2 regions of the Bradyrhizobium sp. B120 genome follow, and region 1 is predicted to be linked to the other one. Evidence: predicted binding sites of a transcription regulator. Region 1 holds the regulator's gene; the other holds the start of a gene.

Evidence for each region. Region 1 encodes LexA, which represses DNA repair genes until DNA is damaged. Its sites were predicted from a motif close to TGTTCNNNNTGTGTTCNG; they were not measured.
Region 2: a site for LexA is predicted at 1,910-1,927, ahead of ACOIX3_RS00130 (YifB family Mg chelatase-like AAA ATPase). Genes of this name have one in related genera too.

What each region holds. Positions count from the first base shown of each region.
Region 1 covers NZ_CP185242.1:4,685,070-4,688,367, forward strand. Annotated here, with positions in the region: gene ACOIX3_RS21405 (HAD family hydrolase) at 1-166, shown strand, start outside; gene glp (gephyrin-like molybdotransferase Glp) at 186-1,397, shown strand; gene lexA (transcriptional repressor LexA) at 1,641-2,345, shown strand; gene ACOIX3_RS21420 (hypothetical protein) at 2,602-3,030, shown strand; gene ACOIX3_RS21425 (hypothetical protein) at 3,176-3,298, shown strand, end outside.
Region 2 covers NZ_CP185242.1:22,356-25,653, reverse strand. Annotated here, with positions in the region: gene ACOIX3_RS00140 (MBL fold metallo-hydrolase) at 1-714, shown strand, start outside; partial or broken gene ACOIX3_RS00135 (MBL fold metallo-hydrolase) at 1,490-1,873, shown strand; gene ACOIX3_RS00130 (YifB family Mg chelatase-like AAA ATPase) at 1,978-3,298, shown strand, end outside.

The sequences.
Region 1 (3,298 bases):
CGATCATGTGGTAAAAGCCATCGGCGTGCCGGCGTCGCGGATCCTGTTCTTCGACGACCTGGCCGCCAACATCGAGGGCGCGCGGGCGCGCGGCCTTCATGCCATCCACGTGACATCGACGGATGACGTGGCGCGGGCTCTGACTGCACTTGGTATTGAACATTAGGATTGAAGGAGCTCCGAGCGTGGCCCTGATGCCGGTTGCCGATGCCCTGTCCGCCGTCCTCGCCGGCGCCGAACCGCTGCCGGAGGAGATGGTGGCGCTCGATGCCGCCTACCACCGCACCCTGGCGCGCGACCTCGCCGCGCTGCGCACCCAGCCGCCGCAGCCGATGTCGGCGATGGACGGCTATGCCGTGCGCGCGGCCGACGCCGGTGATCTGACGGTCCGGCTCAAGGTGATCGGCGAAGTCGCCGCCGGCCGGCCGTTCGAGCGCACGGTCGGCGCCGGCGAAGCGGTGCGGATCTTCACCGGCGGCGTGATCCCTAATGGCGCCGACGCCGTCATCATCCAGGAAGACACCGCCGTCGACGGCGACCACATCACGATCACCGAGCCAGCTGCCGCCGGACGGCACATCCGCCCGGCCGGCGTCGACTTCCGTGAAGGCGACGTGCTGCTCGCCGCCGGCAGCCGCCTCTCCGATCGCGCGCTGTCACTGGCGGCCGCCATGAACTATCCGGACCTCGCGGTGCACCGTCGTCCGAAGGTCGCGGTGCTGGCGACCGGCGACGAGCTGGTGATGCCGGGCGCGACGCCCGGGCCCGGCCAGATCGTCTATTCCAACGGTTACGCGCTGCGGGCACTGGCGCGCGCCGAGGGCGCCGAGACCGTCGATCTCGGGGTTGCCGCCGACACGGTGGAAGCCACCACCGCCGGCATCCGCCGGGCGCGCGAGACCGGTGCCGACATCCTGATCACGACCGGCGGCGCCTCGGTCGGCGACCACGACCTGGTCAAGCAGTCGCTGGAGGCCGAGGGCGTTCAGATGGCGTTCTGGCGGATTGCGATGCGACCCGGCAAGCCGATGATGCATGGCCGGCTCGGCGCAATGCGGGTGATCGGCCTGCCCGGCAATCCGGTGTCCTCCTATGTCTGCGCCTTCCTGTTTCTGGTGCCGTTGATTCGGGCACTGAGCGGCCGAAAAGCTGTTCGTCATCGCCGCGAGAGCGCATTGCTCGGCCGCGACCTCGCCGCCAACGACCAGCGCGAGGACTATCTGCGCGCACGCATCGAGGCGCGCGAGGACGGCACGCTGATCGCAACGCCGGTCACACAGCAGGACTCGTCGCTGCTCGGGAATCTCGCTGCGGCACGGGCACTTCTCGTGCGTCCGCCGTTTGCGCCTGCCGCCGTCAAAGGCAGCGAATGCGAGATCCTGACACTGCCCGAGTGACGGCGCAGACCGCATCGCTTGAGCGCTCGCCGGATGCGTTCACCGGAAATTAAGTGGTTGCGGAACACATATCGAACATATAGTGTCCGTTCATGATTTGTTTCGAGTACTGGTGTGTACAAATGGGAGGCCGCGAGGGAGCGCTTGTGATGAGCACCGTGCTCCTGAGGTCAGGCCCCGCCTGCAGGCCTACCTGAAGAGTCTCGGAATCGAACGACGCTACCAACCGGGGGAATACTCGAGATGCTCACGCGCAAACAGTACGAACTTCTGCGTTTCATCAATGAACGTCTGAAAGAGGCCGGCGTACCGCCCTCGTTCGACGAGATGAAGGATGCGCTCGACCTGCGCTCGAAGTCCGGAATCCACCGCCTGATCACTGCGCTGGAAGAGCGCGGATTCATCCGCCGCCTGCCCAACCGCGCCCGCGCCATCGAAGTCATCAAGCTGCCCGAACTCTCGGCTGGCGGCGGCAACGGCCGCCGCGGCTTCACGCCGAGCGTCATCGAAGGCACCCTCGGCAAGCGCACCAGCTCGCCGCCGATCGCCGAGGACGACGGCAACCGTCCGGTCGCGGTCCCCGTGATGGGCCGGATCGCCGCCGGTACGCCGATCGAGGCGCTGCAGACCCGCAGCCACACCATCAGCGTACCGCCCGACATGCTCGGCTCCGGCGAGCACTATGCGCTGGAAGTGCGCGGCGACTCGATGGTCGATGCCGGCATCCTCGACGGCGACATGGCGCTGATCCAGCGCAACGACGTCGCCAACACCGGCGACATCGTGGTGGCGCTGATCGACGAGGAGGAAGCCACCCTGAAGCGCTTCCGCCGCCGCGGCGCATCGATCGCGCTGGAGCCGGCCAATACCGCCTATGAAGTGCGCATCCTGCCGCCGAACCGGGTCCGCATCCAGGGCAAGCTGATCGGCCTCTATCGCAAATACTGAATTTCAAATACTTGCGGCGGCGGGGAACGAGCAACACATCGGATCGTTCCTTGAATGATAGCGCAACGTGCTGTTTGCCCGATGCGCTCCGATACCTCTCACGCAGCGTCGCGTGTTTGTGATCGGGAGCGTTGGGCGACCAGTCGTACAATCGCCCAGAAACGAGGAGACACTCGTTCGCTATCGTCCACTCTGGTAGAGGCCCTATGCCTCAAGGAGAGGCACGGGTCGCTACCTCGATTAGAGGAGCCATCCGATGTGTGACTATAGTCTGCACGCCGTGGCGTCGCGCCCCGCCATTGTTGGAGAGACGCTGATCACCACGACTTTCCGCGGCACGTCGACCCGCGGCTTTGCTTCGGAGACCGATCCCACTGTCGCGGTCTGCATGCTGCCGGGCACCGAGCTCGCTTTCGCCGAGAACGTTCGCTACGACAGCCGCTGGATCTGGACCAAGACGATGAACTTCCGCGTCGGCGTGTTCAACGAAGTCGAGCCCGACGTTCCCGATCGCCATCATGACGCGGTCGAATTCCCCGACGGCAGCCATGTGCTGGTGACCCAGCTGGTCGAGGGACAACGCGTCAGCGTGCTGCAATTGCCGGCACTGCATCCGCCGGTCGAGCAGAAGCCGAAGGTGGTGGAGCGGCGGCCCTCCGCATTTGCGTCGCTGTTTTTGGGTTGAACGCATCGTCGCCGCGGAATGAGCTGTCCGGCGGCGGATGACCTAAGCGATTTCGAGCGACCCCGGACGCCGGGTTCCGGGGCGCAGCTGGAGAATTGCGTCGACACGCGCCTTGGCGCATCATCGGGCACGGAGGACGTGCGTGGTGGTCGACAAGGTCACATGGCAAAAGGCTGGACGCGTCACGGAGCCGGGCCGCTACATGTTCCGGTTCGGCTGGCTGACGGTGACGGCTGACGACCTGAAGGTCTGGGAGCAATTCCCCGAG
Region 2 (3,298 bases), 4.5 Mb from region 1:
CCCGACAATGTCGTGCTCGAGCAGAACTCACCGATCGTCAACATGGGCGACAGGCTGATCCTGTTCGATACCGGCATGGGTACCTCGAAGGCCTTCGGTCCGACCACCGGCCGGCAGCAGAAGAGCATGCAGGAAGCCGGCATCAAGCCGGAGGACATCGACGCCGTCGTGCTGTCGCACGCGCATATCGATCATATCGGCGGCATCGTCGGCGCCGACGACAAGCCGTTGTTCCCGAATGCGCAGTACTACATCGCACAGAGCGATCTCGATTTCTGGACCGACGAAGGCAAGATGGGCAGTCCGTTGAAGGACTTTATCGTGCACGCCCGCAAGAACCTGCTGCCGGTGCGCGACCGCATCGTGTTCTTCAAGGACGGCCAGGAATTCCTGCCCGGCGTGACCGCGATCGCAGCGCCCGGCCACACCGTGGGTCACTCCATCTTCATGGTGAGCTCGGGCGGCAAGTCCTTTGCCTTCCTCGGCGATCTCTCGCATCACGCGGTGCTGCTGCTGGAGCGGCCGCGGATGGAGTTCTCCTACGACACCGATCCGAAGCAGGCGGCGAACTCACGGGTCAAGCTGCTGGAGATGCTGGCCGCGAACAAGACGCCGGTGATGTCCTATCACTTCGCCTGGCCCGGCTACGGCCACGTCGCCAAGGCCGGCGAGGGCTTCCACTACTATCCGGAACCGATGCAGATGACGCTGTGACGGCGGCGCATCCGGGCGGCGCCAGTCGCCCGGATGTTCCCTTAATGTTCTTGCGTTGGGCAGCCCGCTCCGCTACCTTGGGTGGCGGAAGATAGGGGCAGCATGGTCCAGCGGGTTTCCACCGTCGCATTCGAGGGGATCGAGGCTGATCTCAGAACGAACGAAGGCAGCATTGGCCGAGGCAAAACGTCGAGACAAAATTCTTGGGTTGAATGGTCGGAATTTGGCCGCGAAGAACCGCCGGACTGCTGACGGATTTGTATCCCAACTCAAATTGGATGCGGAATTATTGCAGCGAGATTGCGCGGCATTCTCTCTTGAAATGGGTCGACAGACGGCAAGTCGTTGAAGAGGGCGTTATCGGTGCGAGTCTTTTTGATCCTGAAGCGATATGGTGCATGCCCGCTTCTGTTCTCACATACCACCCAGCAGACGCCATGCTTTTTACCTGCAGCACAGTGGAGGGTCCCGACAAGTTCACGACGCTCTGCAAACGCGGTTCCACAAGGAACAGACCGGTCTCTGCATCGACCAACCACCCATCAGAGCTGAGGTCATATAATCTATAGATCTCACCGGAACGCATGGAAGTCACCTTCCACGTACTGCCGTCCTTATCTAATCTAAACAGTCCTCGCTCAGACCCGATCAGATAGCCGTTAGCCGCAGTCCTCAGGTCGTAAATTCTTCCGACATCTTTCGATATGAGTTCTAACTTCTTCGTCTGCTGTGCGTAGAAGTTTATCTCGGAATCAGAATCGATAATTAGATCACCCGCAAGAACCTGCTGCCGGTGCGCGATCGCATCGTGTTCTTCAAGGATGGCCAGGAATTCCTGCCCGGCGTGACGGCGATCGCAGCACCCGGTCACACCGTGGGTCACTCCATCTTCCTGGTGAGCTCAGGCGGCAAGTCCTTTGCCTTCCTCGGTGACCTCTCGCATCACGCGGTGCTGCTGCTGGAGCGGCCGCGGATGGAGTTCTCCTACGACACCGATCCGAAGCAGGCGGCGAACTCACGGGTCAGGCTGCTGGAGATGCTGGCCGCCAACAAGACGCCGGTGATGTCCTATCACTTCGCCTGGCCAGGCTACGGCCACGTCGCCAAGGCCGGCGACGGCTTCCACTACTATCCGGAACCGATGCAGATGACGCTGTGACGGCACTATCCGGGGGCGGCGCGCGTCGTCCCCGGATGTTCCCTTAATGTTCTTGCGCTGGGCAGCCCGCTCCGCTACCTTGGGTGGCGGAAGATAGGGGCAGCATGGTCCAGCGGGTTTCCACCGTCGCATTCGAGGGGATTGAGGCCCGTGCGGTCGACGTACAGGTCCAGGTCGCGCCGGGACTGCCGGCTTTTGCGATCGTCGGCCTGCCCGACAAGGCGGTGTCGGAGGCACGCGAGCGGGTGCGCTCGGCGCTGATCGCCTCCGGCCTCGCGCTCCCCGCCCGCCGCATCACCGTCAACCTCGCGCCGGCCGATTTGCCCAAGGAGGGCAGCCATTACGACCTGCCGATCGCGCTCGGCCTGATGGCGGCGATCGGGGCGATCCCGCCGGATGCGCTGAGCGGCTTCACCGTGCTTGGCGAGCTCGGGCTCGACGGCTCGATCGCACCGGTGGCGGGGGTGCTACCCGCCGCGATCGGCGCCAATTCGCGCGACGAGGGGCTGATCTGTCCCGCCGCCTGCGGCTCGGAGGCCGCCTGGGCGAGCCCGGACATCCAGATCATCGCAGCCCACTCGCTGATCCAGATCGCCAATCACTTCAAGGGCACGCAGCTGCTGTCGCGGCCGCAGCCGAAGGTGCAAGATCAAAACGAGGCGCGCGAGGAAGCGCTGCTCGACCTGCGCGACATCAAGGGCCAGGAGAGTGCAAAACGCGCGCTCGAGATCGCGGCCGCCGGCGGACACCATTTGCTGATGATCGGCTCGCCCGGCGCCGGCAAGTCGATGCTGGCGGCGCGGCTGCCTTCGATCCTGCCGCCGCTGTCGCCGTCCGAATTGCTCGAGGTCTCGATGATCGCCTCCGTCGCCGGCGAGATCCGCGACGGCGCGTTGACCGCGCGGCGCCCGTTCCGCAGCCCGCATCATTCCGCCAGCATGGCCGCGCTGACCGGCGGCGGCATGCGCGCCAAGCCGGGCGAGATCTCGCTCGCGCATCAGGGCGTGCTGTTCCTCGACGAATTGCCGGAGTTCGATCCGCGGGTGCTGGATTCGCTGCGCCAGCCGCTGGAGAACGGCGAGGTTTCGGTGAGCCGGGCCAACCATCGCGTCACCTATCCGGCGCGCTTCATGCTGGTCGCGGCGATGAACCCGTGCCGCTGCGGCCACGCTTACGAGCCCGGCTATTCCTGCAAGCGCGGCCGGCTCGACCGCTGCACCGCCGACTACCAGATGCGGATCTCCGGCCCGCTGATGGATCGCATCGACCTGCGGATCGAGGTGCCGGCCGTCACCGCAGCGGATCTGATCCTGCCGCCGCCGGCGGAGGGTTCGGCCGAGGTCGCCGCACGCGTCGCGGCCGCGCGCGACATCCAGCTCGCGCGCTACGCGGCGGCCGGCATGCCGCATGTCCGTACCAATGCGG